3 regions of the Pseudovibrio sp. Ad46 genome follow, and region 2 is predicted to be linked to each of the others. Evidence: riboswitches for the same ligand, from Rfam matches in the RefSeq annotation. Region 2 holds a riboswitch; each other region holds the start of a gene.

Region 1 (7,998 bases), on a different contig from region 2:
TGAAGGAGCGGTTGTCGAAGTTGACTGTGCCGATGCCTGCCAGTTCCTCATCGATGAGGATGACTTTTTCGTGCAGGAAGCCTTCCAGATAACGATAGACCTTGATGCCATGGCTGGCGAGGTTATCTGCATGGGCGTAGCTGGCGAGCCAGACGAGCCAGTGATCGGCTTTCTCCGGCAGGAGGATGCGGACGTCCACACCGCGCAAAGCTGCTGCGTAGAGGGCTGTGAGGACCTCGATGCCCGGTACAAAGTATGGGCTGACGATCCAGATGCGGTCCTTGGCTCTTGAAATGCTCTCCACGAACGTGATGGCGCAGTCTTCCTGAATGTCCGCCGGGCCTGTTGGCATGACCATGACGCTTTCCCCACCCGTTTGGGAGAAGGTGGAGGGCAGCTCCAGCTGTAATGTCTTGCCCGTTGCAAATTGCCAGTCTTCGCTGAAGGACAGTGTGGCTGCCAGTGCTGCAGGGCCGGTGACTTTGACGTGGGTGTCTCGCCAGTGGCCGAACTCCTTGGACAGCCCCAGATACTCCTCACCGATGTTGTGACCGCCGATCCAGCAGTGTTTGCTGTCTGTGACCACGACTTTGCGGTGATTGCGATAGTTGAGGCGCATGGGGCCGAGCATGCGCATAAGGCGGTGGCGTCTGTTGAAGGCGCTGACGCGGACACCAGCGTCCTGCAAGCGCGTGAGGTACTGTGTGGAAAGGGAGCGGGAGCCGATGTCGTCGTAAAGCAGGCAAACGTGCAGGCCCGCTTTAGCGCGTTCTATCAAGGCATCTGCCAGTTCCAGTCCTGCGCTGTCTTCGCGGATGATGAAGAACTGGACGAGAACATGCCTTTCGGCGGTGCGGATGCCGTCAATGATGGAGGCAAACATGGCTGGACCATCGATGAGCAGGTCACACTGGTTGTTTGCAAGAAAAGGCACCGAGGCTACGCGGGTGTGCACCGGCCACTGGGTGTTGGCTGCGCTGTCTACAAACGGTGTGTGACGATTGAGGACGTCTGCTTCAATCTGGGAGATGTCATCGCGGACCTCGATGTAATCATCCAGCCGCTTCCATGCGAAGACGAAGTAGAGCGGGACCGTTGGCATGGGGATGAAAAACAGGGAGAGCAGCCAGGCAATGCTGCCTTGCGAGGTGCGTGAATACATGATCTCGCGAATGGCGCAAATAACTGCCAAAGCATAGAAAAGAACACTGAAAATTGCGATCAGGGGGAGAAGGCTAAATGAGGATTCCAAGCGCTACAACTCCTGTAATGCGAGGACCTACTTATAGCTGTGCCAAGAGGAATGGTCAAAACCTCTTGGCGTATTGTGCAGTTCTTTCCGTTAAGGTCAGGCAGCTTCAAATGGAATGGCGATTTCGGACTTGCGTTCCATCCATTCTGGCACTGGCAGGCCTTTTTCGCGCAGGAAGGTCGGGTTGAACATTTTGCCCTGATAGCGGGTGCCATAGTCACACAGGATGGTCACGATGGTGTGGCCGGGACCGAGTTCTTTTGCGAGACGAATTGCGCCAGCGACGTTGATGCCGGAAGAGCCGCCAAGGCAGAGGCCTTCGTGTTCGAGAAGCTCGAAGTTGATCAGCAGGCCTTCTTCGTCAGAGATGCGGTAAGGGATGTCGATCGGTGCATCTTCCAGATTGGCGGTGATGCGGCCCTGACCGATGCCTTCCGAGATAGAGGAGCCTTCGGACTTCAGTTCGCCGTGGGCGTAGTAGTTGTACAGCGCTGCGCCGTGTGGGTCTGCAAGGCCGATCTTGATGTTCGGGTTCTTTTCCTTCAGGCCGATGCCGGTGCCGGCAAGCGTGCCACCGGTGCCGACTGCACAGATAAAGCCGTCCACTTTGCCGTCGGTCTGCTGCCAGATTTCCTGAGCGGTGGTTTCAATGTGGCCCTGACGGTTGGCGGTATTATCAAACTGATTGGCCCAGATGGCGCCTTGCGGGTGGGTTCTGTTCAGCTCTTCTGCGACCCGCTGCGAGACTTTGATGTAGTTGTTCGGGTTCTTATAGGGGACAGCCGGAACTTCGATCAGCTCGGCGCCTGCGATACGCAGCATGTCTTTCTTTTCCTGAGACTGGGTCTCGGGAATGACGATGACAGAGCGGTAGCCCAGGGCGTTGCCGACCAGCGCGAGGCCGATGCCGGTGTTGCCAGCCGTGCCTTCCACGATGATGCCGCCCGGCTTGAGCGTGCCGCGTTTGACTGCGTCATTGATGATGAAGAGCGCGGCGCGGTCCTTGACGGACTGGCCCGGGTTCATGAACTCGGCTTTGCCGAGAATTTCACAGCCGGTTCGCTCGGAGGGGCCTTTGAGGCGAATAAGTGGAGTGTTGCCGATGGCTTCGATGGCAGAGGCGCGCGTATCCATAGTTTCTCTCAAATAATTCGTATGACCAAAAATCAGAATGCGGGTGTTTACCCCTTTTGAGACCACGCTACTGCGCTGACCTCACGAGAACAAGAAATGGGCTGCCAAAGGGTGCGTCAGACTAGGATATTATTCTCTTGGCGATTGCGCATGAGAACAAAATTGCTCACGGGGTGCGTGGCTTTCGAATGAGTGCGCTAAATGCGATTTGAGAGAGTATCGATTTGCGCGCTGTTCCGTCTCTGTCAGGACCTGCTTTCCAGCCAGGTGATGGCATCCTTGGTGGCTTTCCAGAGGATCTCACCGTTCTCACCTGCGCGCAGCATGAAGGAGTTATGGACTTCCTTTGGGACGGGCTGCACTTCCAGCAGGTTCACCTGCGTATCCAATGCCGGAGCAAAAGCTTCCTTGCGGGTGATCACAAAGCGCTCATCAGTTGGCACGCGGGACTGGTCTTTCTTCAGGCTGGCAGACTGCAGTGCTTTGTTGTGAGTGGCAGGTTGCATCACGGTGACGGCGATGGCTCTGCCATCTGGCAACAGATGCGTCTCGTTTTGCTGGACCTCGGAATTGTAGATGACCTCGCCGTGGGTATCGATCAACTCGACCCACAGGGTCTTGCGGCCCTCAATTTCCACCTCACCAACCCAGATGGACAAATCACTCTCTAATGGATCGGCGTAGGGTGTTTTGGAGGGCGGAGCAACTGTGACGGCCAGATAGTCCTCTGGCATGGCGTAGGTGTTGCCATTATCGGATTTTTCGATGAGCTGAGGGCCGGATGTTGTGGCAGGCGAGGAGGCAGGTGGCGTTTCTGCGTGCGAAGGCGCAGCCAAAGCGAGTGGCGCAGCGATGCAGGCGGCAAGAAACCCTGATCTTGTGAGATGCAACTTGAAGGTTTGCGGCAGACCGCAGGATGGCAACAGACTACTCATTTATGGCTCCCTGACTTTTACGCAGCAACTTTCCCAGAGGGGGCGCCTTATTATGTGCACTTCACTAGTCATCACTTAGTAGTGATTATGATAATATGCACTAGATATATTAGAGGTATACGCATTTACTTAGAGTATCTATGCCATAATAATTGTATATAAATTATGTTTCGCGTATTTATACTTTCAGGTTATTTAAATGCTATTATGTAAAATTTTCATTGTGTTGATTTGCTATATGATTTGGATAGAACTGTGATGTAGATCGCAGTTTGTACATATGGCAAAAAAATCTAGTATTTTTCCGCATGAGCTAAGCTTTTGAAAGAACAGCGCTTCATTTCGGCCAATTTTTTGTGGGTGCCAAGGGCTGTCGGGCGGTATTTGAGCTCGTTGCTGATATGCACAGCTCTCCAGACTTATGAACTCCCTAAAAATTGAAGGAGCCAGAGCTGGGTCAGTGGGTGGCCATATGCAGGATCAGGGTGAGTTTTAGCGCAAAATGGAACGCCTCCGCTTTTGTGCGGAAGAGAGTTCTACCCAAATGGACTTTATGTCTTCGGCCAGCGGCACTTGATAGTGCTGCGCCTTCGCTTCGCGTGAACATGGTTTTCTACCCATCATTTTTCTTGTTTTCTGGATAGACGCACACGCACGTGTTTTGTGAAGAGAAGAGCTGTTTAAGAGGAAGGGGAGGATAAAGAGAAAAGTATGGCTCCCCGGGCCGGATTCGAACCAGCGACCAAGCGGTTAACAGCCGCTTGCTCTACCACTGAGCTACCGGGGATCATACTATGTTGCCATTGGCTTTGATCGATAAAAGAAGTGGCTCCCCGGGCCGGATTCGAACCAGCGACCAAGCGGTTAACAGCCGCTTGCTCTACCACTGAGCTACCGGGGATCACGATGATCTTGCCGTATGGCTGCAAACGAAAAAGGATGGCTCCCCGGGCCGGATTCGAACCAGCGACCAAGCGGTTAACAGCCGCTTGCTCTACCACTGAGCTACCGGGGATCATGACACCCTTGCGAGTTTGCCTCGCCGTTTGCGTGAGGAGGCTTTTACAGAGGCATGTTGTGTTTGCCAAGTCGTTTTTTGCGTATTTTTCGATTTGTGGACAGTTTCTCTATTTTTTTATTGAGATATCCAAGGGGGTTAGCCAGAAATCTCCAAAAACCGCGGATTTTGCGGGTTTGATTTTCCGGTGATGTTGGAATCCTCACAAAGACAATTGACAGGAGAGCTGATTGCGCCCCACACTTAAGGCCAGAACTCCAGTTTCTTTTTGTTCCGGCTCAGGCTTTGGAATGACAAGATTAAACGGGAATGCGGTTCCATATATTATGGAGACAAGCCGCAGCTGCCCCCGCAACTGTGAGCGGTGAGACCTTAGCGAAAATCCCACTGGCCTTTTAAGGGCTGGGAAGGGGCTATGGTCGGTTGAGCCGCAAGCCAGGAGACCGGCTGGAGATATGATTTGACATAGGACTGCTGTCGGGTGGACGGCGAGAGGTGCTCATGACGCATATTTTCCTGTCTCCGTGCGAGACAGTTGCTGTACTTTCATATTCTTTGATTGAAGCCCCGGCTTCTTTGCGCTTACTGACCAGCTAACCCAGATGGCTGAACAGAGAGGCGACCTTCGTGTTCGCCATTGCTTGGTTACGGGTGGAGCTCGTTCCGGGAAAAGCGCATATGCGGAAAAGCTGGTTATAAGCAGCGGGCGACGCCCGACTTATATCGCGACAGGCCAGGCCTTTGACGGTGAAATGGAGGAGCGTATCGCGCATCATAAGATGCAGCGGGGCGACCTTTGGGACACTGTTGAGGAGCCGCTGGAGCTTGTGCGCGTGCTGGAAACGCATGCCAGCAACGATCGTGCGATCCTCGTTGATTGCCTGACACTTTGGCTTTCCAACCTTATGCACGGGTCGCGGGACTGGACCGTGGAGCTTGAACGGCTTGAGGCGGTTCTTAGCTCTTTGCCGTGCCCTGTCGTGTTTGTTGGCAATGAAGTGGGCATGGGCATTGTGCCTGAAAACGCCATGGCCCGCGCCTTTCGAGATGAAGCTGGCCGCCTGAACCAGCGTATCGCCGACCTCTGCCATTTTGTGATGTTTGTGGCTGCTGGGCAGCCTTTGCAGCTGAAGCCTGCTGTTTTACCGGAGATTTCCCTATGACTGTTTCTTTTGCTGCACCTTCTAAAAAAATCCCTGCTGTCATTATCACTGGTTTTCTGGGTGCCGGAAAAACCACGCTGGTACGCAACCTGCTGATGAAGGCACAGAACAAGCGCATTGCGCTGATCGTCAATGAATTCGGCGAGATGGGTTTTGATGGCTCACTGGTGAATGGCTGTGCTGACCCGGACTGTTCTGCTGATGAAGTGGTGGAGCTGGCCAACGGCTGCATTTGCTGCACGGTAGCTGATGATTTTCTGCCGACCATGGAGATGCTTCTGGAGCGCGAGCAGGTGCCGGATGTGGTTGTGATTGAAACCTCTGGCCTTGCTCTGCCACAGCCGTTGGTGCGTGCGTTCAACTGGCCTTCTGTCAAGCCACGTGTGACCGTTGACAGTGTGGTGACCGTGGTAGACGCACCGGCTGTTGCCGCTGGCAAAGTAGCCTGCGATGAAGAGGCTGTTGATGCGCAGCGGGCGGCGGATGATGCGCTGGACCATGAAAGCCCGGTGGAAGAGCTGTTTGCGGATCAGCTGACCTGTGCTGACCTTGTTGTGCTTTCCAAAGCGGACCTTTTGAGCGAGGCAGAGCTGGCGGCGGTGAAGCAGACGATCCGTGGCCGTGTTCGCGATGGGGTTGAGATTGTTTCTGCCTCTCATGGCGAGCTGGCGCTGGATGTTTTGCTTGGGCGGGATGCTGGTGCAGAAGATGATATGGACTTGCGCCTTTCTCACCATGAAGCGCAGCATGCTCAGGACCAGGACCAGGACCAGGACCAGGACCAGGACCACGACCACGACCACGACCACGACCACCATCATCACGATCATTCTCATGATGATTTTGAGAGTTTTGTACTGCCAACCCGCCGGTTCGTCTCAATTGATGAGGTGAAGGCTCAGGTGGGAGCGGCCATGAAGGTTTCTGGTGTGTTGCGCATTAAGGGCAGTGTGGTGGTTGAGGGCAAAACCGCGCCGGTGCTAGTGCAGGCGGTTGGGCCGCGTGTGGAGGCCTGGTTTGCGGCTGGCAGTGAAAGCCACTCCAAACTTGTTGTGATCGGCCTTGCGGGGCTGGACAAGCACAGTGTGCAGGCTGCGCTGAGTGAATTTGAGTTGGTTCAGGCCTGATGCACGTACTTGTCGGGCAATCACGCCGATTGGATGATGGAGAAGAGGCCGTCGACCTTGAGCAGGCGCCTGCGGATGTTGTGTTTTTAAGCGCAGCAGACACAGAGCTTGCCGGGCTTGCGGCGGCGCATGCCCAGCATGAGGGCTACTCTCTTCGTCTTGCCAGTTTTCTGGCGCTGTCGCATCCGTACTCTGTTGATCTTTATGTTGAGCAGACCATTCAGGACTCCAAGCTTGTTGTGGTGCGCCTTTTGGGCGGTGTTGAATACTGGCGTTACGGCGTTGAGCGGCTGGAAGCAGCTGCCCGCGCTGACGGGGTGAAGCTGGTTCTTCTGCCCGGTGACGACAAGTGGGATGAAGAGCTGGCGAAGCGCTCCACCGTGCCTTTGTCTGTTGCGCAGATGTTGTGGCGCTATCTGATTGAGGGCGGGGCGGAGAACCTTTCTAACGCTTTGCTATATGCCGCGCAGAATGTTGAGTTGCCTGTCGAGGCACCATCGGAGCCAATGGCGTTGCCGCGGGCCGGGCTGGTGCTGCAAGGGCATTCGCTTCCCTCCTTAGATGATGTGCGGGCGAGCTGGAAAGACCCAAGCCGTCCGGTTGCGGCCATTGTGTTTTATCGGGCGCTGTACCAGAGCGGTGCAATTGAGCCAGTGCAGGCATTATGCCATGCGCTTGAGGCACAGGGGATAAACCCGCTGGTGCTTTATGTGGCGAGCCTGAAACAAGCGGAATGCGCTGGTGTTGTTTCCAGCGTGTTTGAGCAGTGCCCGCCAGATGTGGTTTTGAATGCCACAGCCTTTGCGTTGTCGAGTGCGGGTGCTGTTCATTCCGGCACGGTGCTGGACAATCCAGGTGCATGTGTTCTGCAGATCGTTCTGTCGTCTTCCTCGGAAGAAGGCTGGGCCGAGAGTGATCAGGGCTTATCCCCGCGTGACCTTGCCATGCATGTGGTGCTTCCTGAAATTGATGGTCGTCTTTTGACGCGGGCGATCTCGTTTAAGGAGGAAGGTGGGCGTGATGTCAGGACCCAATGTTCGCTTGTTCGCTTTGTACCAAAACCGGACCGGATTGAGTTTGTGGCAGCGTTGGCGGCCAATTGGGCGCAGCTGAAACACAAAAACGCAAATCAACGCAAAGTCGGCATAATCCTCGCAAACTATCCCAACAAGGATGGGCGTATAGCAAACGGGGTTGGGCTGGACACGCCTGCCTCTTGCGCGCACCTTCTTTGCGCCATGAAAACAGAAGGTTATGGGGTTGCTGAGAATGCGCCGAAATCTTCTGAGGCGTTGATAGACGACCTGCTGGCTGGTCCTACCAACTCCCTTAGGAACGCAAACCAACGCAAAGGCGGGGAAGTGTTTGC
Region 2 (7,998 bases):
TCAGGTAGGCAGGGTAAATGATCCCGCCGATTGAGAGTGCAAGAATGACCGTCGCACGCAGTGTCAGCTGATGCGATAGAGGCAGATAAGCCAGAACTGCGATCATCGCTGCCATTGCTGCGTGGATTGCAGCGGCGTGGATGTCCCCCTGTGGTCTGAACTCCACTTGAGACTGCCAGAGGATTAATTGTGCCGTTACATCAGGCAAGTTCAGCGTTGTGTCGATGAGCAGGCATGCTGCTGAACTGATGGCGATGAGGAGAAGGGCACGGTTGAAAAAACGCGTCGCCCGCATACGCTCCTGAATAAACAGGCTGGAATAGACAATTAGTATTCCAAGAACACCAAGCGCGAACAATCCAACAGACAATATGGTCCATAGGTTCTGCTGCTGAGTGAGCAGTTCAGCTTGATTGAGCTGATTGTGAAGGCCACCTGTCGCAGGATCGAAAATCGACGCATACGATGACGCTGACATGAAGTGTATCGATAAACCAATTAAAACGAAAAGGAGCAATACAGGAAGTAAGAGGGCTCGAAAATGCATTTGGGTACCCCAGGAAATTCCTCGGCATAATTGTTTGAAATTATTGCGCATTTATTAAGAATTCTAGGGATGAACCGAGTTTAATTCTAAAAAGTATCGAAAAGTGCGGTGCATATGATGTTTATCTGACACTTCCAAAGCAAATTTATGAAAATTGTAAGTAAGTGTTTCGTTGAGTGAAATTCTTTATATACGTGAATACTCGTATTTATCTTCAAGTTGAGAGGAAAGAGGGACGGGCTGTCAATTATGATTCTCTTCTCTTTTCACGACAGCATTTAGTTCATTTTTTATGGGCAATTGATGTGCATTGTAGTTCACCATCTTGCTGAAACAACTTTCAGGTGGTCTTGAACGATGCAGTGGTCCAGCTTGTTTTTATACTCAGCGGTTTCGGTTTTGCAGCCAACTGGTGGAGAGCGAGATAATATCTTGCCGAGTTGGAGCTCAACCACAGCGCGCCATGGTATCGTGGAAAGCATTGAGCGTATGGCTCGGGCCGGGAGCCCTGAATATGTGAAACTCGATGACCGTGTTGCTGTTTTGGTTGGCGATGGGGCTTTATGGAGTGACGCGCTGGCTGGCGCAGACAATGCAGTGATGCCACCTGAAGCTGGCGATAGTTTTGGTAGCTTTGCTGACTATTCTGAAAGCGTACGTGCTCATCTGTCATTACACGGGCCGAAGGCTGTTGGCGCGACATATAGAGAGTTTGCTTTTCAGCCTCTGAAAGAGTTGGTGGGGTTCTTGAAAGAACATCACTTTCAGATTTGGGTTTTAAGCTTTGGAGACCATGAAGTAGATTGCACTATGGCGGAGTTGAATTACGGACTTCCGAGATTTCGGGTTATCGAGGTTACTCCCCGCGCAGCGCCGGTGTCTTCTACAGATCTTGCCCGTACTATCTGGGAGAGAATAGGAACAGCACCCCAGATTTTTCTTGGACGATCTCACAGTGATCTTGGCTTGCTGAAGCTTGCTGGAAAAGGTGAAGGGGTGCTTAAAATCCAAATTTCTGCCAGCCAAAATACTTCCACTCCTACACCGGATTCAACTCCTGATGATTCTGGAGAGCAGCAGAACTCCTGGAGCTTTGTGGTTTCTCCTGAGGAGCATTGGCTAAGGAAATATTCGTGGCAGGCACCTTCGGAGAGAACTTATAGCAAGAACTAATAGAAAATACTGAGACTTTCGTTGCAACCTGTATGAGATATATTTGATCTATTCTAGTTTTAATCGATTGAAAATCTGAGTGCTTTTGTAATGTTGAATAATATCCGATGTTTCTGAGGTAATTTTATTTATTTTGATGAAGATCAATGAAGAAATGGGGCACTCTGATATTTCTAAATGCAGCTTCGGCTGGCACTCGGATGGGGGAGTGTCAACTTTCTTAAAGGCGTGTACCAACGGGTACACGCCTCTTTTTTTGCCTGCAGCTCTGGCGGGTTACGAAGGCCGTTGCATCCCTCTGATTGTTGCTTATTCCAACTACCTCTTATTTCTAGTTGTGTCTTCTCTTGTAATTTAGGATATTCCCGCTGTTGGGTTCTGTAGAAGCCAAGCTTCTTGGATGAAAAGGGAATGCGGTAGGGATGACCAAAGATGGGCCCGAACCGCAGCTGCCCCCGCAACTGTTACGTGGTGCCTTCTTCATAAAAGCCACTGGAGATGATCTCTGGGAAGGCGGAGGACGCAAAAGCCATAAGCCAGGAAACCTGCCCGACACGACATAAACTCATGACCGCACGGAGGGTGCGAAGAGGAGCATATTAAATGCATATTGAACCGGGTTACGTTTCCGCCGCCAAGGTTATTGCTGCCAATGCAGGGGCCGTTGGCGTTATTGTCTGGGGCTGCAAAGAGCAGATCTCCGAATTCCTGAAAGAGCCATTCACACCACTGAAAACGCTATTGGCTGCGGTTTTCTTCTCCATTTTCATGCAGAGCTTCCATATGTCTGTTGGAGCATCAGAACTTCACTTCGTTGGTGCGATGGCGATGTATCTGACGCTCGGGTTTACCCCTGTTCTGCTTGGGTTTGCCATTGGCTTGCTGTTTCAGGCGCTCGCTTTTGATCCGCAGGACATGTACCACCTTGGCGTCAACAGCTTGTCTTTGATGTTGCCGCTGATTGCCGTTCACTACCTGAGTGGCCGTGAGCTGTTGTCCAAAGAACTGACCAAGCGTGTGAGCTTTGCGCAGATTCTGAAGTTGGATGCGATGTATTATGCTGGCGTGACCGGCATGGTTGGCTTCTGGTTGATGATTGGGGACGTTGCTACGCCGTTTACGGCATGGGCGCAGTTTGCTCTGTCTTATCTGGCAATTGTTGCGTGTGAGCCATTGGTCACCTTCATTGCTGTGAAGGGGCTCAAGGCCGTTGAAGACAATGCGATTGTTCGGAACCTGACAGTGGTTCAGCAGTTGAAGCTTGCGTAAGTTTTCACGAGTTTGTTTGTTATTGGGGCGGCAGTGTAAACCTGCTGCCCTTTTTCTTGCGTGGAAGTGACCAGGTGTTGTCGTGAAATTCTCCGTTTGAGGAGAAAAAGCGACGGATTTGATCATCGCTGAAGTGTTATGGATTGCCCCTTGGCGCTGCTTCCACTATGAGTGCTCTCCAGAGATTTCATTGTTTACACAGATCAGGAGATGCAGGCAGTCCATGGCGCGCCAGTTCATCTATCACATGCACGGGGTCTCCAAGGCCTACGGTGCAAAAAAAGTACTCGACAATATCCACCTGTCTTTCTACCCGGATGCGAAAATCGGTATCCTTGGTCCAAACGGTGCAGGTAAGTCTACTCTTTTGAAGATCATGGCTGGTCTTGATAAAGAGTACACCGGTGAGGCATGGGCTGCAGAAGGTGCCAAGGTTGGCTACCTGCCGCAGGAACCAAAGCTGAATGAGGACAAGACCGTCCTTGAAAACGTGATGGAAGGCGTTGCGCACAAGCAGGCACTTCTGGATCGTTATAACGAACTGATGATGAACTACTCAGATGAGACAGCCGATGAAGGTGCTCAGCTGCAGGACATCATTGATGCGCAAGATCTGTGGAATCTGGAAAGCCAGGTTGAGATGGCAATGGAAGCGCTTCGCTGCCCTCCATCCGACTCTCCTGTAAATAACCTTTCTGGTGGTGAGCGTCGCCGTATCGCGTTGTGTCAGCTGCTCTTGTCCGAGCCTGACCTGATGCTGCTTGACGAACCAACCAACCACCTTGACGCTGAGACCGTGCACTGGCTGGAACGCCATCTGCGTGAGTTTAAGGGTTCAGTGCTGATCATTACCCACGATCGCTACTTCCTTGACAACGTGACTGGCTGGATTCTGGAACTCGACCGCGGTCAGGGCATTCCTTATGAAGGCAACTACTCCACTTACCTTGGTCAGAAAACTAAGCGCATGGAGCAGGAAGGCCGTGAGAACATGGCTCGTTCCCGCGCTATCAAGCGTGAGCAGGAATGGATGGGCATGACGCCGAAGGGCCGTCAGACCAAGTCAAAAGCGCGTATCAATGCTTATGATGCGCTGTTGACTGCTCAAGAAGAGCGTATGCCTTCAATTGAGCAGATCCTGATCCCTGTTGGTGAGCGTCTGGGTAACAATGTTATCGACGTTCAAGGCGTTTCCAAAGGCTTTGGCGATCGTTTGTTGATTGATGATCTGACCTTCAAACTGCCACGTGGTGGTATTGTTGGTATCATCGGTCCAAACGGTGCTGGTAAGTCAACACTCTTCAAGATGTTGTCCGGTCAGGAAAAACCAGACGGCGGTGAAGTGGTCGTCAGTGACCGTGTGCACCTTGGTTATGTGGATCAGTCCCGTGATAAACTGGATGACAGCAAGACCGTTTGGGAAGAGATTTCCGAAGGTGCTGAAGTGATCTATCTTGATAAGAAAGAGATCAACTCACGCGCTTACTGCTCCTCCTTCAACTTCAAGGGTGCTGGACAGCAGGCGAAAGTTGGTGATCTTTCCGGTGGTCAGCGTAACCGCGTGCATCTTGCTAAGGTTTTGAAGTCAGGCGCAAACGTTCTTCTGCTCGATGAGCCGACCAACGATCTTGACACCGAAACACTTGCAGCTCTGGAAGATGCGCTTGAGAACTATGCTGGTTGTGCCGTGGTTATCTCGCACGATCGTATGTTCCTTGACCGTCTTGCAACGCACATGCTGGCCTTTGAAGGTGATAGCCACGTTGAGTGGTTTGAAGGTAACTTTGAAGACTACGAAAAAGACAAGGTTCGCCGCCTGGGCGCACACGCTGCAGACCCAAGCCGCATCAAGTACAAGCCACTTACACGCTAAGTCTAGCTTGCTTGAAAGAATTAAGGCCCGCATTTTGCGGGCCTTTTTTGTTGTTTTACTAGATGGTTAGCAGCTCGAAGACAGGTTCACGCCGCAAAGCTTCTGTCTGCGCAGCACCTCCATCGCGGTCGCTTCGAATTTCGTTGCGATAGCTGGCAAAGTCCCAATGGTGTGGAGCAACGTCTGACGCTGGTCGTTCACCAGGTTGGATACCTGCATGAGAGAGTTTCTGCTCGATGGTTTCGACAAAGGATTTATCATTCTTCAAATCTTGCGCCGTGTACTGGGAATCTTCAGCACTTGGGCGCAGGTAAAGAGTAAATTGAGCACCGACTTGTACGCGTGAGCCTTCTGTCACGCGTGTCATGTCGGTTACTTTCCATTTATCGACCGGAGAGTCTTCCGAAAAGAGAAGTGTGTTAATGGCATCAAAGGCTTGTGGTACCTGACTAGGCTCGATGCTTAAATGGATTTTGTCACCCGCAAACTCACCTTTTGCGTTTGGATCAATGCGCTTGGTGTGGATGAAGCTGTCCTGACTCTCAATATTGAGCGTTCGCCAACCACTGTTCTCTGACCCCCAGCCACTGTTCTTTGCTGCTTCGAAGTTTGGTGGGTTTGCTGCTGGGCGGAATACTGGTGCAGGCAAGTCTTTCACTTGCTGCGCAACAGCGTCCTGCTTACCTGCCAAGCCTCCTGGTTTGTTGGCTTGGTGGTTGGTAGCAGCCTGTTGCTGAGGTTGGTTGAGCTGCAATGGTGGGACTTGCAGTTTAAGAGACAGTCCAAACTTTGGCATGAGATCCTCTCCTCGCTTGAAAACTTGAAGGCCGCGTCATCAGACAGGGCTGTCTGGTCCCTGTATTGCTACAACCTTTGAGGGAGAAGATAGGGAATGTGCAGCGTGCATTACGTGCTGCTCGGCACTGATCACGAAATTGTTTTCAGATCGGTTGTTTTGAAGTTGCTTGTCTGGGAAACCGCTATTTGATTTTAGGTGGGGTTTTGCTTCTGAGTGGCGGAGCAGGGCATGCTCCGCCGTTCGCTGATAGCTCGGGATCAGTTACCAAGCGCCTTTGCCATGGTTGCTGCCCATTCATCAGTGCCTGTATCTGAACCGTATTGAGTAGGATATTGCCAACCCATCACGCCGGCAAAGTCAGGTTCTTTTGCGAGGAGAGGTGTGATGAGGTTTGATGCTATATCATCGTCGCTTAAATAGCCGCTTCCAGCGTTGGCCTGTGTTGTCGGCTTTCCTACAATAAGCTTGGACGCAGGTACTCCTGTTGATGCGATGCCAACGACACTGGAGGGAAATGTCTGGCCATCAACCAGCTCAGTGCCTACAACCTTGCCGGTTTCTTCTTCTGCTGTTTCGCCAACATACCAAGGATTGTTGTAATATTGGATATTGTAGAGATCGATCGTGTCTCCGGCATTCTTCGCAACATCGACGTAGATCTGTGTGTATGAGCCGGGAGCTCCGCCGTAAAAGTATGGTGCTTGCGGCGCATGTGTTACGAAGTTCTGGCCCTCAGGAAGACTTGTTTTTAGCGACTTAGATAAGTCAACAAGGAACGTCGTTGCGTCATATCCAGTATAGCCTGTATCCTCCCAGTCGATATCAACACCATCAAGGCCGTGGTCGGTTACCATCTTAGTCAGCTGTTGGACTGTGTTGTCGAGGTTGTTTGCAAGAGCTGCCCAAGCAGCGGTTGTAAAGACTTCGCCGCCGATTGAAATCAAGACACGCTTGCCAGCTTTTTTCAGATTACTGATCAAATCCGGTGCATTGAACATGGCTTGAAGTTCTGTGCTTGGGGAGAGATTTCCCGCTTCATCGCTCACAACAAAGCAAAGAATGACTGTTGTATAATCGCTTTGCGCCATCTCAGCGATGAGCTGTGTATTCGTGCTGAGAGCGTAGCCGACAATTTCTTTATTTGGCATCTGATTTCCTTTTTTCTCTTGTGCTCAATGAGCTCGCGTTTAGCTGACGAAAATCAAGAGAGGTCGTGATCTGATAAGTGTGTTTTAGTTAATGCTTTTAGAGTTATACGTGAGACTTCGGCCTCATGATGGGAGATGAGCCATCATCTATATTCATGCTTCATACGTAGATGTGCTGATGTGACGCATGCGCGTGAATGTTAAATTGATGTAAGTCAACTCTGTGTTCTTCCCCCATCAATCAATAACGGGCACTGCAATGAGCGATACAACTCTGTCTTCTGCTGAAGATCAGCAGGATAATGATCCACTCTTCTTCAAACTTCTTTTCCTTGTTCCAATCATCGGTTGGTTGTTCAAAGATGCTGTGCATGGCAACAGCGAAGCAAAATACTATTTCTGCGCGAACTTCTTTGTTGGCTGGGGTTTGGCAATTGCATTCTTCGGGTATGCTGCGATCATCATCCCTGCACTGTGCCTTGTAGCGCTTGCGTTTACTTGGATTATTGGTGTTTGCCGATAATTTGTAGCTACTGATCTTGCTCGCCGCTTTCATTGGGAGCGGCAAGCAGTTCCCCGGCGGTGATGCTTCCGCCCCATGATGTGATGGTGGCTTCCATCTCATCTGCGACGCAGTAACGAGCAGCGTCCCGGTCCAGACCTTCTTCCAGTAAATCATCGTAGTCAGTATATTGATGGCGCACATAGCTGGTTGTTGCCAGCAGAACCGCAATGTGGGCTGGGAGGTGGCGCAGGTGCTGTTGGTTGGCTTTGCTACGTATTTCAGTTGCATCCAGAAATGGAACATGCGGAATAAGCGTGCTCAGGGCGTCGCTGATCGCTCGTTGTCTTTTGGTTTTGCTCACACATGATCTCTTTGCGCTGGTGTTGCGCGCTAATTTATCATGGATGATGGCAGGCGCGATATTCTTCTAAGTGCCATGTTTGTTTTTACTCTCTGGATTGGATCTGGCGAGATGCCGAGCACGTGCTTCTTGTAAATCTCAGAAAAGCGTTGTTCAGGGCCATAGAATGCGCCTTGGACGTACTCTGCGCCTAATTTTCTCAGTTTCTCTTCGGTGTTTGCATTTTTGATTTCCGAAAGGATGATCTCGATGTTCAAGGCATGTGCGAACTCAGTTGCAGCGGAAAGCAATCGTGCTGTTTTATCATCTTCAAACAGCCGTTC
Region 3 (7,998 bases), on a different contig from region 2:
CCCAGCAGAGACTTACCGAAGAACAGCCCGCCCAGCAAAATCGAACCGAACAGGGTATTCACAATGGTCGGCTTGAGTTTGATGAACAGATCATCCTGCAAATACAGCGTCAGTGCGCCAAACACGAGCACCACAACACCAGACACCACCGGCATCACGGGCAGATGACGGGTGAGGATATAGGACACGGTGAGGGAGATGGTGATTGCCACCATAAAGGCAGCTGTTGCAATAAAGATCGGCTGACTAAGAGCACCCAATGCAGGAAACATCTCGGCAAGCTGTGCGCCTCTGGAGTTGGCGATGAAGAAAACGCCCAATGGACCGAGCTCAAGGGCCAGTTTCAAAAGTGGCGAAATGTCTTGGCGCTCAGTTGTCTGCGTAGAGCGTTCTGAATTCATCTGCAAAGGCTTCCTTTTGTTGCTTTTCTCCCGACCTGAGAGATTTAAGCAGCAATTTTGCTATTAAAAGGGCAATTAAGAGCGAAATTGCAAAATCGTCAAGTTTTATGGCACCAATATAGCCGTTTTGAGGGGCTACAGCCTTAATTATGCGTTCATCTTGCAGTGAAGAAGCGTGAACTACTTGGTTTGGAGTGGAAGTTAAATTTCAGACCTCACTCCTACCCCTCACGCAAACCTGTAAGAGATGCCAACAGATTGTGTCGCACTCTCAAACACTAGAAATTCATTTCGCCCGCAACCTCTGAATGAGTTATGCTTTGTGCAAGTGGGAAATTCGGGAACGATGATATTCAAAGGTCTTTCTAAAATGGCTGTTATTGCAATTCTTCTGGTCGCGCTTGTGGTTGGCGTCACTGCAAAACTTATTTGGCAAAACTCCAGAGTGCCGGATTATGTTGGTGTGCAAGATGGTCAGTTTGCGGCTCTGCCCAACTCCCCCAATGCTGTCTCTTCTCAAACAGAAGACACAGCCCGCCGTGTGGAGCCTTTGCCCATGCTCTCCTCCTTTGAGATCACACAGGCAGCTCTCACCAACACCTTGCAGGAGATGGGCAAGAACAAGATCAGCAAGGTGGAAGGATCATACCTCCACGCCGTCTTCACAAGCTCAAGCATGGGTTACAACGACGATGTGGAACTCTGGATCGATGAAGAAGCAGGCGTCGTGCACTACCGCTCTCAATCCCGCGTTGGCTACAGCGATATGGGCGCCAACAAGGCTCGCTACGAGCGTTTCAGAAGCATTTATTCCACATTCACTGACACTGAGAATTGACTCAGAGGCAACTAACACACCTGTGAGTTTCGCAGAGTCAATATCCCCTTGAAATGACTCATGAATCTACCCGATAGCATACAGTGCAACTGACTCTGCGGGAGATAAGCCGCAGAAACCTTGAGACTCACAAAACTGTAAGTAGCCAGTGAGTCTGAAGCGGGTCAGGAGGGCAGCCTACTTGCTGCAGTGGCTCTGGCATTTGAAGAAGATGAAGCTCGGGTTCTTCTGCAGCTTCTCATAATGGATCGGAGATTTTTCCTTCATCTCGGCAGCTGGCATCCCTTCGCGCAGGTCCACAACACACATTCCGGCAGCTGAGAGCCACCCAAACAGCATGGAGAGTGGGCGGCGATAAAAACTCACCTTCACCGGCATACCAATGGTGTTCCATTCCTCCGTCACATGTTCCTGACGCAGATAACTACCGCTTGGAGAGCACTGTGCATCCACCAGCGGATGATGGGTTGAGAACACGAAGTAACCACCCGGCTTCAACACGTTCCCGATGTCTCTGAAAAGCTTGTTCAGGTCTTCGACGTAATGGATCATCAACGGACAGATCACGATATCAAACGTGCCTTCCAGTTTCTCCGGCAACCCATTAGACAGGTCAGAGGTGTAGCACTTTACGTTGTCGTCCAGCTTCTCTTTCACCAGCTTCAGCATCTGCTCGGATTCATCAATGCAGGTTACATCAGCTCCGTGATCATAGAGAAACTGCGCATACACGCCGGGGCCGCACCCAAGGTCCAGCACCTTCAGCCCTTGCAGCGGCGGCAGCATGCCAAGCAGGGTGGGGCGCTCTAAAAGAGCGTTGTAGATGTTCTCCTGAATGGCCTCATCATACTGCTCGGCAAAATCGCTATACAACCGAGATGTCATTCACGTACTCCGCATCAAACACATGTTCCCGAACAAGACCTCTGATCAACGCCTAGGAATATGCGACAAAACCATAATTAAAAGCAGCCGAAACCAACTGGAATAAAGGTAAATACCTTTCAAAATCCGTGTTTCTGCCATGCTGCCAGATGGGCCTTGTATGAGTCTAACGCGAAAAAACTGTGTCGTGATGACGGCAAGCTCAAGCTCATATCGCAGCGACAACGAGGTGTCAGAACCCCTGAAAAACGGCAGAGCTACCGCTTTTCCCGTAAGAGCCAGATAAAGAAAATCCCGCCAATAAGCCCGGTAATGATGCCAATCGGCATGTCTTCCGGCTTCATCAGCGTCCGTGCAGCAGCATCTGCAAGCAATAGGAAGATCGCCCCAAACAGCGCTGAAACAGGGATCAGGCGTCGATAATCGCCGCCAACAAACAGCCGCACAATATGAGGCACCATAAGCCCCACAAACCCGATCATGCCGGAAAACGCGACCATAACACCCGTAATCAGCGCACCAATCACAAAGGTTTCCAGCCGGAAGGCACCAACGGATATGCCAAGTGTTGTCGCCGTCTCATCGCCAATTGTCATCGCGTTGAAATGCCCTGCGCGAAACCACAGCCAGAGCCCGCACAAAGCAAGCACCACCAACGGGTAGGCGAGATGTGCCCACTGCGCCAGCCCCAATCCGCCCAGCATCCAGTAAACCACAGTATGCGTCGCCCGTGGGTCTGCCAAAAAGATGAGGATATTGGCGCCTGCCATCAGCACAAAGCTCACAGCTACACCCGTCAGCACCAGACGGTCGGCACTGGTAGCGCTTGTAAACTTCGCCACCCCAATCACCAGCAGCGTTGCCCCAAGAGCACCCAGAAACGCCAGCAAAGGTACGGTGAGCATCCCCAAAAACAGCCCCGTATGCAGCAGAGCCAACACCGCCCCAAACGCGCCACCAGCTGAAATGCCGATCAAATGCGGGTCAGCTAGCGGGTTGCGGGTGACGGATTGAAGGCAAGCTCCCACGATGGAAAGCCCGGCCCCCACCATGATCGCCAGCAGCGCACGGGGCAGGCGGATCTCCCAGAGAATGCTCTCCCGCCCCAGCGACCAGCTCGGCTCAACCGTGCCCGGCACCAGTTTGTTGGCAAGAACACCCCATACAGTCTCCATGGAAATGGAAACCGCCCCAACGGAGACCGCAAGGCAGACAGAAAGAACCAGCGCAGCCAATCCCACGCAGCAAATCTGCAGCAAATGATGAGAAGAGCCCTCTTTGGGGGCTACAACAACGCCGGTTCCTTCGCTCATTGTTAGTTACCCCAGAATGCGGTTGCGAGTTTCTTGATCGCCTTGATGTTCCGTGGTCCCGGAGTTGCTTCAGCATATTCCAGCGTCACGAACCGGTCATTCTTCACCGCATCCATATCCGCAAAGGCGGGGTTGTTGAGCATGAACTCACGCTTCTGCGCAGCAGTCACTTCGCCGTAGTTGATAATCACGATCACTTCCGGGTTGGTCTCAACCACAGCCTCCCAGTTCACGCGCACCCAGCTCTTATCCAATGTATCCGTCACGTTGGTGCCGCCAGCAGCCTCAATCAGCGCGGTTGGCATCCCATAACGACCAGCAGTGAACGGAGAATCTTCACCTCCGTCATAAACAAACACACGCAGAGGTGTGTCAGCAGCCTTCAAGCCAGCTTTGAACTGCGCAAGGTCTTCGCGATAAGCCTGCACCAACGCTTCCGCCCGCTCTTCAACATCAAAGATGCGGCCAAGGTTCAAAAGATCATTGTACATGTCATCCATGGAAACCTTTGGCTTCTCGCCAATATGGATGCAGCTCTCGGTCAGCTCGTACACCTTGATACCGAACGGCTCCAGCGTCTCCGGTGTGAGCTCGCCACCAACCCTCATACCATAATTCCAACCTGCAAAAAAGAAATCCGCGTCAGCACCAATTAGGATTTCTTTGTTCGGATACTTTGGGGCAAGCTCCGGCAGCACAGCCACTTGATCCGTGAGCTCTTCATCCAGCGTCTTCCACCCAGAAATACCGGTGTAGCCCACCATGTTGTCCTGCAACTCCAGTGCCAGCATCATTTCTGTGAGGTTGGAGTCATGCGATACCGCCCGCTGCGGCACGCCATCAAATTCGACAGTGCGGTTACAGCTCTTGACGGAAACCTCTGCCAGCGCAGCGGAAGAGGAAAGCAGCGCCGCAGCCAGCGCCAAACCAAGTTTTTTCATGAAAAAGTACCCTTAAGAATGCAGATCAAATGTCAGAAGAGAGTGTTGTCGGTCCACCAGCTGTTCGCGCGTTGTGCGCACCTGAAAAGCCTTGGAAACCAAAGCGGGAGAGAGGATCTGCTCCGGCACCCCAAATCCAAGCATTTGCCCGTGGTCCAGCAACAGGATCTGGTCACACACCTCAGCTGCCATGTTCAGGTCATGCAGGCTGGTGATGATCGTCAGATCCAGCTCTTCAATGAGCTTCAGAATTTCTAGCTGATGGCGAATGTCGAGATGGTTGGTCGGCTCATCCAAAATGAGCAGCTCTGGCTCCTGCGCCAACGCCCGCGCCACCATAACCCGCTGCCGCTCTCCGCCAGAAAGCGTGCCAAACAACCGTCCGGCCAAGGCATCCAGCTGCAAAGCGCGGATCGCACGGTCCACCACCTGCCGGTCTCGTTCTCCGGAAGCTGCTAACCCACTGCGATACGGCGTGCGTCCCAGCTCCACAATCTCACGCACCCTCAGCGCAAAATCCGTCGGCTGCTCTTGCAATACCGCTGCCACCCGCTGTGCCGTGATCTTGGCGGAGAGGGACCAGATGTCATCACCGCCAACGCAAATCTGCCCGCTCATCGGCTTGTTGAACCGATAGAGCAGCCGCAACAACGTAGACTTGCCAGCCCCGTTCGCGCCAACCACGCCAAGCACTTGCCCCGCAGCCAACTCAAAACTCAACGGCTGCAACACCAACGAACTCTTCCGATCAGGCGCCCACGAAACATCGCACACAGAAACAAAAACCGCGCTCATGCCAAAGCACCCGTGCGCAGCTCAGCCTCAATCGGGCAACCAAAGGTGCCTAAATGATGAGAAACAGGATCAAGCATCGTACCAACCCACCTGAGTGAAACACTACACATCATCAATGTAACGTTATAACGTTACATTGATTGTCGAATCCTGAGGCAAAAGTCAAGCGCACACGCGCGTCAACCATCAGCGGTTCGCAAAACGACCCGGAATAAAGTTTAAGTCTTGAGGAAACAGGTAACATAACGCCCTCCGCGCAACGGCAGGGGCAAACAGAAACCGGATATGTGAGAGGCTTGCGCCAATGCAACCATTATGGCCTCCTCCGGGACGCCCCGCCCGGGTTGAAGTGAAACATAATGGCAGGTCTCCTGACTCGCGGGTCTGTGCTCAGCCAGCCTTCCCGGATCTCTCCAGTGGCATGCTTGGCGTCGCTCGCCGCTTACAGTTGCGGGGGCAGTCACGGAATTAGCGCCTGTTGGCTACACTTCACCGTGTTCCCTTTTAATCCCGAGGCCTTTCGCACCTCAGAAACCATAGGCCTGCATACTGAGTATTGAGCCCCCCAATTGCAAGCGCTTTCGAGAATAGACCTGAGGTGCTGTTGATAGCAGCTATCACCACACCAAAGTCACCCCGCACTAGATGCTGGACTTAGAACCACGTGCTCATGTGCTCCTAGCTCTTTCGCAACCCGTTCTTGGTAATCTCACCATGCATCCAGTGGGTGTCACTCTGTACGTGATCTGCGCGCACATACTTGGCCATATGTGTCGCCATGTCAGGCTCTTGGAATGCCTCGGTGGTTCGCACGACAAAGCCCTCCTGTTTGCTCAGGTTGAGCCCGTTCAGCACTCCGTCAACGCTTGCTTGAGTGAAAACGCCCCTGTGCAACACCGGAACAGGAGCGATGCCCAGCTCTGAGAAACGGTCCAGCGTCGCATCCCAACTCTGTGTGATGCCGCCAGCAATCCATGCAAAACCTAGAAAGTAAGTGGGCAACCTGTCATAAGCGACGGAATGACGGGCAAACAGATACTCACCGATGATCCGCTCATCCTCAGCAAGACACGGCGAAACACCTGCCGCAAAAGCTTTCATCCAATCACGGGATGGATGATACCCACTGTCAGGGCTACGCGCATGGCATCCACTCTGCAGGATAGTCGTGTTCTCGCCGTCCATCTTCTCGGTAAAGACGACTTCTGCAGCGCTTTCCAGAACCGCCAAATCCCGCAGGATTTTGTCGTCGCTCATTACACCGGGAGAGCTGGGTAAGTGATAGGTGCGGCCATACTTCTTCATGGATCCCGCAGCTCCTTATCTCCAAAGCGAATAAGGGAACTCCGATTTTAATTCCTATGCTCATTGAGCCAGGACACCGCCCCTTCTTCTTATCGGGTGGTGATTACAAGCTTTAACGAGCAACCACAACCACCCACCGTCTTCCCGGACAAACGCAGTGCAGATCCGGGATCCAGAGCAACACGCTCAGGCATAAGCCACGGCACAAACACCTTGCTCCCCCCCACCATCCACATCCCTGTCAAAACTACCAGTTTGACAGGGTAATAACCTCATCCCATTCTCATGCATGAAGCGCACAAGTCCTTTGTTATGGGCGGGAGGGTGGTGAATAGAATACCCTTTCGAGGGGAATAAACTCGCCTGTCTGTTTGCAGGTTTCTAGCCTCCCGCCCGCCAAAGGGTTCTCACGCCACCCTCCGTCTTCCCGGACAAGCGCAGCGTAGATCCGGGATCCAGAGCGACATGCTCAGGCATAAGCCACGACACAAACGCCTCGCTAACCCCGTCATCCACATCCTTGTAAAAACTGTCAGTTTGACAACCGTCGGTTTTCATTCCACATTCATCTGTGAGGCTTCGAAACCTCCTTTAGACAGCGGTAACCGCTCCCGTTAACTAGCGGATTTTTTGTGCCTTTTTTCTAAGGGCGCAGACCCTTTGCTATGAGCGGGAGGGCGGTGAATACAATACCTCTTTCGGGAGGGAATAAACTCGCCTGTCTGTCTACAGGTTTCGAACCTCCCGCTCGCCAGCGGGCCGTCGAAAGCCTTGTTGTCGCGCGGTTGTTCAACACCCTATAGACAGAGGGATTGAGAATGACCGACTCCGCATGTGCCTGTGGCACCACAAATACTTTCCAAAATGAAATTGACGAAGTCATCGTCGCTGTCTCGGATTTGCAAAACCTCTCGTATATTCAGCACCTCGTGCTGACAGAGAGAATGCAGCACTCCAGTGAGCGCGATGCCCTGTTCACTTTGCATCACGCCTTCCGCGATCGCCTTGAAGCACTGGAAAAAAGCTGCGGAATGTTAGAGCGAGTCGCTCATCCGCAGCCAATAAACGCAAAAAATCCGCTTCCTGATTAAGCCGTGCAGCTCTTTGCTCGCAGGCACCCTCCCAAAAACCCCATCGGTTTTCGATCAGGGAGATGCACAGGAGCAAAGAAAAAAGCCAGCCTCGTAAAAAAGGACTGGCTTAGAAAATGGCTTAATCGTGCAGCGCGCTCTACGTGATCGGTACCCCTGACCACGCAGAGCTCGTTCAACAGCACTGTGATGGGTAAATGGCACAAGTCCGTGCCACTTGCCTCCGGTACCAATGGCGAAACGCAAATCCACCCCGCATCCTCGCCAAACGGTGCCCTGCTGGTCTGCGGCAATACCACCACGCCGCAGGCCAGCGCCTCCTTAAAAATACCAGTGCCACCCACATGACGTCCACCCCCTGAAAAATCAGAGGTAACATTCCTTCTACCGCCCCACCCACTGGATCCCGCATCAAGTGCGGGACGACGG

The links. Region 2 has a riboswitch for cobalamin ahead of PsAD46_RS24015 (energy-coupling factor ABC transporter permease). Riboswitches for the same ligand answer to the same signal wherever they lie in the genome.
Region 1: linked by a shared signal. The riboswitch ahead of cobU (bifunctional adenosylcobinamide kinase/adenosylcobinamide-phosphate guanylyltransferase) and the one ahead of PsAD46_RS24015 (energy-coupling factor ABC transporter permease) in region 2 are both predicted to bind cobalamin.
Region 3: linked by a shared signal. The riboswitch ahead of PsAD46_RS02730 (ABC transporter ATP-binding protein) and the one ahead of PsAD46_RS24015 (energy-coupling factor ABC transporter permease) in region 2 are both predicted to bind cobalamin.

Annotation. Positions count from the first base shown of each region.
Region 1 is NZ_LMCG01000071.1:227,843-235,840, reverse strand. It holds gene cls (cardiolipin synthase) at 1-1,252, opposite strand, end outside; gene PsAD46_RS19605 (cysteine synthase A) at 1,349-2,386, opposite strand; gene PsAD46_RS19600 (hypothetical protein) at 2,632-3,321, opposite strand; tRNA gene PsAD46_RS19595 (tRNA-Asn) at 4,034-4,108, opposite strand; tRNA gene PsAD46_RS19590 (tRNA-Asn) at 4,148-4,222, opposite strand; tRNA gene PsAD46_RS19585 (tRNA-Asn) at 4,262-4,336, opposite strand; cobalamin riboswitch at 4,597-4,806, shown strand; gene cobU (bifunctional adenosylcobinamide kinase/adenosylcobinamide-phosphate guanylyltransferase) at 4,942-5,502, shown strand; gene cobW (cobalamin biosynthesis protein CobW) at 5,499-6,629, shown strand; gene cobN (cobaltochelatase subunit CobN) at 6,629-7,998, shown strand, end outside.
Region 2 is NZ_LMCG01000080.1:138,304-146,301, reverse strand. It holds gene PsAD46_RS24030 (EAL domain-containing protein) at 1-478, opposite strand, end outside; gene PsAD46_RS24025 (hypothetical protein) at 905-1,720, shown strand; cobalamin riboswitch at 2,077-2,288, shown strand; gene PsAD46_RS24015 (energy-coupling factor ABC transporter permease) at 2,324-2,989, shown strand; gene ettA (energy-dependent translational throttle protein EttA) at 3,213-4,862, shown strand; gene PsAD46_RS24005 (hypothetical protein) at 4,921-5,658, opposite strand; gene PsAD46_RS24000 (glycosyl hydrolase family 18 protein) at 5,919-6,809, opposite strand; gene PsAD46_RS23995 (hypothetical protein) at 7,069-7,332, shown strand; gene PsAD46_RS23990 (DUF2293 domain-containing protein) at 7,340-7,675, opposite strand; gene PsAD46_RS23985 (diguanylate cyclase) at 7,705-7,998, opposite strand, start outside.
Region 3 is NZ_LMCG01000005.1:253,000-260,997, forward strand. It holds gene PsAD46_RS02705 (septation protein A) at 1-401, opposite strand, end outside; gene PsAD46_RS02710 (DUF1499 domain-containing protein) at 772-1,239, shown strand; gene PsAD46_RS02715 (class I SAM-dependent methyltransferase) at 1,417-2,124, opposite strand; gene PsAD46_RS02720 (iron ABC transporter permease) at 2,382-3,437, opposite strand; gene PsAD46_RS02725 (ABC transporter substrate-binding protein) at 3,440-4,378, opposite strand; gene PsAD46_RS02730 (ABC transporter ATP-binding protein) at 4,391-5,173, opposite strand; cobalamin riboswitch at 5,517-5,727, opposite strand; gene PsAD46_RS02735 (RNA ligase family protein) at 5,852-6,478, opposite strand; gene PsAD46_RS02740 (hypothetical protein) at 7,297-7,569, shown strand.